Regions from separate parts of the Pannonibacter sp. genome, predicted to be linked through region 2. Evidence: riboswitches for the same ligand, from Rfam matches in the RefSeq annotation. Region 2 holds a riboswitch; the other holds the start of a gene.

Region 1 (4,902 bases), on a different contig from region 2:
TAGCGGCCGGCAAGCCGCAGCAACCAAAACTTCTACAGGGAAACTGCGGGGTTTGCGTTGCAGGTGCGAAGCTGACGTTTTATCTAGGGCGCTCAAGCATCGGGGTCGCCACGTGTCCGCAGTCGAGGAAAACATTGATGGCCGGTCGCCGTCATCCGAACTTTCCGGACTGGTCGAGCAGTCGAACGAGGCTGCTGCCTTTCTGAAGGCGATGGGCCACGATGGACGCCTGACCATACTCGCCCATCTTTCAAGTGGCCCCAAGAGTGTCACCGAGCTTGAAAACCTGCTGTCATCGCGTCAGGCTGTCGTCAGCCAGCAACTCGCACGCCTCCGGCTCGAGGGGATGGTAAGTGCGCGGCGCGACGGACAAACGATCTACTACTCGCTGCTGGACCCTCGGGTCGGCGCGATGATCGAAGTCCTCGCGAAACTGTTCGGCAGGCAGGCCTGAGACCTGCCGGAGAACCGGTTACCCACTGGGCCGATGCGCGACTGGACGGGAGGAGAACAACATGGATGCCATGCCTTATGGCCTCCTCGCAGCCCTGATTGGCCTGGCCGGCGGAACCGTGCTGGGACTTGCCGGGCGGCTCGGAAATTTCTGTACGGTTTCTGCACTCGAGATGGCCGTCTACGGCAAGGATGCGCGCAAGCTTCGGCTGTGGGGAATCGTTCTCGGCGTCGCTGTTCTGGCAACGCAATTCGCTGCCCTCGCCGGCTACGTCCATCTTGAGATGACATTCTACCACGAGCTGGTCTGGAACCCGGTAGCCTCGATCGTCGGCGGTCTGATGTTCGGCTATGGCATGGCCATGTCCGGCAATTGCGGTTTTGGCGCCCTCACCCGGATGGGTGGCGGCGACATTCGCGCCCTGGTCATTGTCGTGGTCATCGCCATTGCCGCCTACGTCACCCTATCGGGTCCGCTGGCGCCCCTGCGCATCGCGTTGTTTCCGCAGGAAGACGCCCTCGGCCCTCAAGGCATACTGCACGACCTGCAAACCCATGCCGGTCTGCCGCCCGCGCTGGTCATTTCCGTCATTGCCAGCGGCCTCGGTTTCTGGGGCTTGTCCTACGGCCCTTTGCGCCGCGAACCGCATATGCTGTTCTGGGGCATTGCAGCCGGTCTTGCTGTCGCCGGTTGCCTTGCGGGAACTTCCTGGCTCTCAGACACTAGCCTTGGTGCAATCGACGTCGAAGGTCCGTCCTTCACCGCTCCGGTGGGCAGGGCGCTGCTGTTCCTCATGACATCCACGGCAGGCGGAATCTCCTTCTCGGTCGGTATCGTTGTGGGCGTGATCCTTGGCGGATTTATTGGCTCAATGGTGCGGGGCCTGTTCCAGTGGGAGGCGTGTGAAGATCCCCGCGAACTGGGCCGCGCCATTGTCGGAGCCATGCTGATGGGCGTCGGCGGTGTTGTTGCCATGGGCTGCTCCGTCGGACAGGGCGTCACCGCGTTCGCCACCCTGTCCTGGTCCGGGCCTGTCACGCTCCTGGCCATCAGCGCCGGCTGCCTTCTTGGGCTGCGGCAACTGATTGGCGGCTATCAGGTTGAATGAGCCTGCTGATTGGTTCAGCGCTCCTGCTCAGTGCCTCCTACACGCCATACCTTTAGCACCTATTGACGCTAAGCGGATTTGAACTACTATATGTAGCGTTCAAGGTTCCGTCGATTCGAGTGGATCGACGGCTAAGATGGGAATGCGGAACGCGGGGCTGCAAAGCCTTGCCAAGCCGCAGCTGCCCCCGCAACTGTGAACGGCGAGCGTATACCCGAACCGCGCCACTGGCTTCCTCAAGAAGCCGGGAAGGCTGGGTACAGCGTGATGACCCGTGAGCCAGGAGACCTGCCTTGAGCGAAACGTCCACCGGCGGGGTGACCGGTAGGGGGCATGTCTGGCGCGTCCGGCTCACGCCGGCCGCCTGCTTCCCCGGTTCCCTGCAATTGTGCTTCGGGGTGAAGTCATGTTGATCAGTTCGATGTTCCAGTTTCCGCCTGGGCGGCCAAGCCGCAATGCGTGACCCGGGCTGCCTGCCTCAGGCTGCCTGATCCCAATTCCCTATCAAAGCCGACTGCGGACGCCGTGCTGCACCCTGTCGGCTTGCCTTTCGAAAGCCATGTCATGACCGTCACCGTCTACAGCAAGCCCGCCTGCGTCCAGTGCAACGCCACCACCCGTGCGCTGGAGCGCCAGGGCATCACCTACACCCTGGTCGACATTTCCGAAGACGCGGAGGCCTATGACCTCGTCACGGGCCTCGGCTACCGCCAGGTTCCGGTGGTGATCGCCGGGGAACAGCACTGGGCCGGGTTCCGTCCCGACCTGATCGGCGGACTTGCCTGAGGCACAGCGATGAGCGGGCTCGTCTATTTCTCCAGCACCTCGGAAAATACGCGCCGCTTTGTCGAAAAGCTTGGCCAGGACGCGCTGCGCCTGCCGGTGGATGCCGCCGCACCGGCTCCGCTTGCGACCCGGCCCTTCGTGCTGGTCACCCCAACCTATGGCGGTGGTACGTCCAAGGGAGCTGTGCCCAAGCCCGTGATCCGCTTTCTCAATGACGAGCGGAACCGCGCACTGATCCGCGGCGTCATCGCCGCGGGAAACACCAATTTCGGCGCGGCCTACGGGCTCGCCGGCGACATCATCGCGGCCAAATGCCAGGTGCCGTTCCTCTACCGCTTCGAGCTGCTCGGCACGGCGGAGGATGTCGCGAATGTCAGCCAGGGACTGGAACGGTTTTGGACATGCTAGACACGCCCTCACTCTTGGAAGCGGATGACGCAGCCGCGCAGCCCCTCACGGCCGACCGCAAGGGCCGGCCCGTCGAGGAGCTGGACTATCACGCGCTCAACGCGATGCTGAACCTCTATGATGCGAACGGCCGGATCCAGCTCGACAAGGACCGGGAAGCGGCGCGGCAGTATTTCCTCACCCATGTGAACCAGAACACCGTCTTCTTCCACAACCTCAAGGAGAAGCTCGATTATCTGGTGACCGAAGGATACTACGAGCCCGAGGTTCTGGCGCAGTATTCCTTCGCGTTCGTCCGCGACCTTTTCGATGCTGCCTATGACAGGAAGTTCCGCTTCCCGACCTTCCTCGGCGCGTTCAAATATTACACCAGCTACACGCTGAAGACCTTCGACGGGAAGCGCTACCTGGAGCGCTACGAGGACCGTGTCTGCATGGTGGCGCTGACGCTGGCGCGCGGCGACGAGCAGCTGGCCCGTGATCTGATGGACGAGATCATTTCCGGCCGCTTCCAGCCGGCGACGCCGACTTTCCTCAACGCCGGCAAGAAGCAGCGCGGCGAACTGGTGTCCTGCTTCCTGCTCAGGGTCGAGGACAACATGGAGTCCATCGGCCGGTCGATCAACTCCGCCCTGCAGCTGTCCAAGCGCGGCGGCGGCGTCGCCCTCAGCCTGACCAACATTCGTGAGGCCGGTGCGCCGATCAAGCAGATCGAGAACCAGTCGTCCGGCGTCATCCCGGTGATGAAACTGCTGGAAGACAGCTTCTCCTATGCCAACCAGCTTGGCGCACGCCAGGGCGCCGGCGCGGTCTATCTCAACGCGCACCACCCGGACATCCTGCGGTTCCTCGACACCAAGCGGGAGAACGCGGACGAGAAGATCCGCATCAAGACGCTGTCGCTCGGCGTTGTCGTGCCGGACATCACGTTCGAACTCGCGAAGAACAACGAGGACATGTACCTGTTCTCGCCGCATGACATCGAGCGGGTCTATGGCGTTCCCTTCACCGAGATATCGGTGACGGAAAAGTACCGCGAGATGGTGGAGGACAAGCGGATCCGCAAGTCCAAGATCAAGGCGCGCGAGTTCTTCCAGATCATAGCCGAGATCCAGTTCGAGAGCGGCTATCCCTACCTGATGTTCGAGGACACGGTGAACCGGGCCAACCCGATCGCCGGACGTATCTCGATGAGCAACCTGTGCTCGGAAATCCTGCAGGTCAGCGAGGAAAGCCGCTTCAACGAGGACCTGTCCTATGCCCATCTCGGCAAGGACATTTCCTGCAACCTTGGTTCGCTGAACATCGCCAAGACGATGGACAGCGCCAACTTCGGCAAGACCATCGAGACCTCGATCCGTGCGCTGACGGCCGTGTCGGAGATGAGCAACATCGCCTCCGTGCCGTCGGTCGCCAAGGGCAACGAGGACAGCCACGCCATCGGCCTTGGCCAGATGAACCTGCACGGCTATCTCGCCCGCGAGCGCATCCACTACGGCTCCGAGGAAGGCGTCGACTTCACCAACATTTATTTCTACACGGTGACCTATCACGCCATCCGGGCGTCGAACCGGCTCGCGGTGGAAAAGGGGCGCAGCTTCAAGGGCTTTGAGGCCTCGAAATATGCTTCTGGTGCCTATTTCGACAAGTACACGGATCAGGCCTGGACGCCGAAGACATCGAAGGTGGCGCAGCTCTTTGCCGATCCCGGCATTCCTATCCCGACCCAGGATGATTGGCGGGCGCTGAAGGCCGCCGTGATGACTGGCGGGCTCTATAACCAGAACCTCCAGGCCGTGCCACCGACCGGATCGATCTCCTACATCAATCACTCGACCTCCTCGATCCATCCGATCGTGTCGAAGATCGAGATCCGCAAGGAAGGCAAGATCGGCCGCGTCTATTATCCGGCAGCCTACATGAGCAATGACAACCTGGACTATTACCAGGATGCCTATGAAATCGGCCCGGAGAAGATCATCGACACCTATGCGGCGGCAACGCAGCATGTGGATCAGGGCCTGTCCCTGACCCTGTTCTTCCGCGACACCGCGACGACGCGCGACATCAACCGGGCGCAGATCTACGCCTGGAAGAAGGGCATCAAGACCATCTACTACATCCGCCTGCGCCAGATGGCGCTGGA
Region 2 (4,902 bases):
CGCTGGTAGGGGAATCCGGCTCAGGCAAGTCGGCAACCGCGCTCGCCATCCTGCGCCTGATCGAACGCGAAGGCGGCAAGATCGCTGGCGGTCGGGTTCTGCTTGGCGCAGGGAGCGACCAGATCGAGCTGACCGGACTTTCCGACGACGCCCTGACCGACATTCGCGGCAACCGGGTGTCCATGGTGTTCCAGGAACCAATGACCTCGCTGAACCCGGTGATGACCATTGGCGCCCAACTCGCCGAAGTGTTTATCCGGCATCGCGGCATGAGCGAACGCGCGGCCCTAACCGAGGCCAAGGCCGGGCTGGAGGCAGTGCGCATTCCCGACGCGCAGCGCCGGCTGGGACAGTATCCGCATGAATTGTCCGGCGGCCTGCGCCAGCGGGTAATGATCGCCATGGCGCTGGCCTGCCGCCCGGACCTTCTCATTGCAGATGAACCGACCACGGCACTGGACGTGACGACGCAGGCCGAAATCCTCGACCTGATCCGGTCGCTGCAAGCCGAGATCGGCATGGGACTTCTTTTCATTACGCATGACATGGGCGTCGTCTCGGAGATCGCGGATCGGGTTCTCGTGTTGCGGCATGGGCTGGCGGTCGAGGAGGCCCGTGTCGCCGACCTGTTCCGGTCGCCCCAGGCCGCCTATTCACGCACGCTGATGGCCGCCACGCCGCGCCTCGGCAGCGGCAGCCTGACCGGGCCAGCCGGCACGACGCCGGTGCTGAAGGTCACGGGCCTTTCCACCCGGTTCCAGATGCGCAAGGGCTTCCTGCGCCGGGTGCAGGGGGAACTGCATGCGGTGCGCAATGTCAGCCTGACGCTGAACGAGGGCGAGACGCTCGGTCTCGTCGGCGAGTCTGGTTGCGGCAAGTCCACGCTGGCGCGCAGTGTTCTGCGACTGGTCGAACCGGCCGAGGGTCACATCGAAGTGGCAGGCCGGCCCTTGACCGGCCTCTCGGCCGCAGCGCTGAGACCAGAAAGACGGCTGGCGCAGATGGTGTTTCAGGATCCGTTTGCCAGCCTCAACCCGCGCCTGCCGGTGCATGAGCTTGTGACCGAGCCGGCCCGGATCCACGGACTTGTCATCGAAAGGGACCAGAAGGCACTGGCTGTCGAACTGGTGATGCGGGTCGGGCTCGAAGCAGACTGCATTCACCGGTACCCGCACCAGTTCTCCGGCGGGCAACGGCAGCGGCTTTGCATCGCGCGCGCTTTGTCGGTCAGACCCAAACTGATCGTTGCCGATGAAGCGGTCTCCGCACTGGACGTTTCGATTGCCCGTCAGGTGACGGATCTGATGCTCGACTTGCAGCAGCGCGAGGACATGTCATTTCTTTTCATTTCGCATGATATTGCTGTTGTCGAGCGGGTCAGTCACCGCATCGCGGTGATGTATGGCGGCCAGATCGTCGAAATGGGACCGACTGCCGAGGTGCTGGCGCAGCCGAGGCACAGCTACACGCGGCGGCTGCTGGCGGCTGTCCCGGCCGCTGACCCGGAGCGCAGGCGGCCGGCCGGTGCGATGCGTCTCAGTGTCCCGCCGGCCATGGCCTTCACCCGCCCGGGCGAGACGCTTGAGGAGCTGCCGTTGATCGAAATGAGCCCCGGGCATTTCGTCCGCGCGGAAGCCGCCTGACATCCGGCCTTGCGCCAGTTGCGCGATCGGACAGGCGCAACCTGTTTGCGCTGCGATGCTGCGTCGCAGAACCGGCATGGCGTGTCGTTTTCGGATTATCCGCAACGGCCCGCCCGTGGTGGATTGGGGCATGACCAGGGTGCCCTGCCTCGGCGACGCGGCAGGGAGAATTGGGAAGCCGGTGACATGGGCCTTGTGGCGCATGGCAAGCCGGCGCTGCCCCCGCAACGGTGGCGAGGACAGGAGCGCGGTGGAGGAGCCACTGGGGCAACCCGGGAAGGTGCCGCATCCGGGCCGCAAGGCCGCCTCGAAGCCCGGAAACCAGCCCTGGCCATCAGGAACCCAACGGATCGCGGTGGGCGGACCGGGGCGGTGCAGGCTGTGGCGGAGGGAGACCGCCGGAGCGCACCTGTCCCTGCCCCCAGTCCCCCGCCGGCAAGCGGAATGTGAGGCCATGGACGTTCGCAATGACATGCTGAGCCGCGTAAAGACCCGGCGGGAAGGCTTTTCTCTCGATCAGGCCTTTTACATCGATCCGGAGTATTTCAAGCTCGACCTGGATCTTATCTGGTACCGCGACTGGCTGTTCGTCGGCCATGACTGCGAGGTGGCCAAGGCCAGCAGCTTCTTCACCGTGCAGGTCGGCGACTATCCGGTGGTGATCCTGCGCGACAGCGATGGCCAGATCCGTGCCTTCCACAATTCCTGCCGCCATCGCGGCAGCCGGGTTTGCACGGAGCATCGCGGCTCAAGCGCAAGGCTCGTCTGCCCCTATCACCAGTGGACCTATGACCTCGACGGCAGCCTGCTCTATGCGCGGCAGATGGCCGAGGACTTCGACAAGTCGCAGTTCTCGCTTAAAGCCGTCGCCTGCGAGAGCGTGGCCGGCTACATCTTCATCTGCCTTGCGGACAAGCCGTCCGAGTTCGCGCCCTTTGCTGAGCTGATGCAACCCTATTTCGCGCCGCACCGCCTCACCGAGGCCAAGGTCGCCTTCGAGAGCACGATCATCGAGAAGGGCAACTGGAAGCTCGTCTGGGAGAACAACCGAGAGTGCTACCACTGCGCCGGCAACCACCCCGAACTCTGCAAGACCTATCCGGAAGCCCCGACGGTGACTGGCGTCTCTGGCGGCGACGAGGACCCGGAGTTGACCGAGCACTGGACGCGGCTGGAAGCGGGCGGCCTGCCGAGCCGGTTCCAGATGCACGAGAGCGGCCAGTTCCGCGCCTGCCGCACCCCGCTGATCGGCGATGCTGCGAGCTACACCATCTCCGGTCGGCCTGCCGTACAGGAGCTTCTGTCGGCAGACGTGACCCAGGAGCGGATCGGCGCGCTGCTGCTGTTCCACTATCCGACCACCTGGAACCACGTGCTGACCGACCACGCGGTGACCTTCCGCGTGCTGCCGATCAGCGCCACCGAGACGGCCGTGACCACAAAGTGGCTGGTCAACAAGGACGCGGTCGAGGGCGTCGACTATGACCTCGACACGCTGACCCATGTCTGGATGCAGACCAACGACCAGGACCGGCGGATCGTCGAGGAGAATGCCTTCGGCATCAAGTCGCCCGCCTATGAGCCCGGCCCCTATTCCGAACTGCACGAGGGCGGCGTGATGCAGTTCGTTGACTGGTATTGCCGCAATGTCGAAACGCGCCTGACGACAGGTGCCAAGTCGTTGCGCAGCGTCGCCTGAGGATCCTGATCCATGACCGTCAAACCGGATTTTGCCGCAGGCCTCGCCCTGCCCTTCGCCAGCACCGCCCCCTGGAAGGGACCGGCAACGCGGCTGGAGGTGCTGGCCGTGATCGACGAAACCGCCGACGTGAAGACCTTCGTCTTTCGGCCCGAAGGCGGCGGCTGGTTCTCCTACAAGCCCGGCCAGTTCGTGACGCTGGAGCTGCCGGTGCCCGGCGGGCCGGTGTGGCGGACCTATACGCTCTCCTCCACGCCGACGCGGCCCTTCTCCGCCTCGGTGACGGTGAAGGCGCAAGGCTGCAGCATCGGCACGCGCTGGATGTTCGACACGCTGGTGCCGGGCATGACGCTGACCGCGAGCGGCCCGGCCGGACATTTCAGCCACTGGAACCATCTGGCCGAGCGCTATCTGTTCCTGTCTGCGGGCTCCGGCATCACGCCGATGATTTCGATGCTGCGCGCGATGGCCGACACGGCCCCGGCCAGCGACGTGGCTTTTCTCACCTGCGGCCGCACGCCCGCCGATCTTTTGTTTCGCGACGAACTGGAGATGCTAGAGCGGCAGATGCCGAAGCTGGCACTGGGGCTGATGGTGGAGCGCAAGAGCGCCGCCGACCGCTGGCACGGCCTGACCGGGCGCATCGACATGGCGCGGTTGAAGTTCCTGGTGCGCGACTACCGGCAGCGGGAGATCTTCTGCTGCGGCCCGGAACCCTTCATGGCCGGTGTGCGCCTGATGCTGGAAGATGCCGGCTTCGACATGCGGCACTACCACGAGGAAAGCTTCGGCGCGCCGGCAAAAATTGCAACAGATCAGCCCGTGGCGATCCCCGCCGCACTGACCATCGCGCCTACCGTCCCATTACGCCTTGCAATGGCGAGTGGCACCGTTGAAGCGCCCGGACAGGCCGCAGGGCCAGTCAGGGAACCGGGCGCGCCCGACTTGTCGCCCCCCGCCGGGGCGGACCCGGCCAGCGACGGCCTGGAGTTGCAGTTCAGCCGCAGCGACATGCGCATGACCTCCCCGCCCGGCGCCACCTTACTTCAGGCGGCCCGCGCGGCTTCCGTCCGCATCCCGGCCGCCTGCGAGGCCGGCATGTGCGGCACCTGCAAGGTGAAGATGACGGCGGGCGACGTCACCATGACCCACAATGGCGGCATCACGCAGGAGGAGATCGCACAAGGCTATGTGCTCGCCTGCTGCTCGCATCCGGTCAGCGCCGTGACGCTGGAGGCGTGAAGCGCCTTGGGCAGAATATGCCGACCAGAGCGCAGCGCAAAGGGCAGACCAGGCATTGCATTCGGATTGAACCGCAACCGCATCAAAGCCAATCGGGCCGCAGCGACGAGCCCGCCCCCTGGCACGAAGACTGCTAATCTATGGTTGCAACACTCTGGCGCCACCCCCGACCGGGCAATTCCTGCCCGGTGGACGCGCCAAGGGAGACAGCCATGGATGTCACTTCAGTCCAACGACCGGATTCCGTCCGGCAACTGCGGCCAGCCGCCACGCCAGCGGCGACGTTCACCGGGACCGCGCAGGACAAATCGTCCACGA

What was found. Region 2 has a riboswitch for cobalamin ahead of ACTIFE_RS11165 (aromatic ring-hydroxylating oxygenase subunit alpha). Riboswitches for the same ligand answer to the same signal wherever they lie in the genome.
Region 1: linked by a shared signal. The riboswitch ahead of nrdH (glutaredoxin-like protein NrdH) and the one ahead of ACTIFE_RS11165 (aromatic ring-hydroxylating oxygenase subunit alpha) in region 2 are both predicted to bind cobalamin.

What each region holds. Positions count from the first base shown of each region.
Region 1 is NZ_JBHYDX010000021.1:6,320-11,221, reverse strand. Features, by position in the region: gene ACTIFE_RS14895 (ArsR/SmtB family transcription factor) at 113-454, shown strand; gene ACTIFE_RS14890 (YeeE/YedE family protein) at 516-1,562, shown strand; cobalamin riboswitch at 1,648-1,872, shown strand; gene nrdH (glutaredoxin-like protein NrdH) at 2,127-2,348, shown strand; gene nrdI (class Ib ribonucleoside-diphosphate reductase assembly flavoprotein NrdI) at 2,358-2,756, shown strand; gene nrdE (class 1b ribonucleoside-diphosphate reductase subunit alpha) at 2,750-4,902, shown strand, end outside.
Region 2 is NZ_JBHYDX010000013.1:113,169-118,070, forward strand. Features, by position in the region: gene ACTIFE_RS11160 (ABC transporter ATP-binding protein) at 1-1,643, shown strand, start outside; cobalamin riboswitch at 1,764-1,987, shown strand; gene ACTIFE_RS11165 (aromatic ring-hydroxylating oxygenase subunit alpha) at 2,098-3,342, shown strand; gene ACTIFE_RS11170 (2Fe-2S iron-sulfur cluster-binding protein) at 3,355-4,584, shown strand; gene ACTIFE_RS11175 (hypothetical protein) at 4,797-4,902, shown strand, end outside.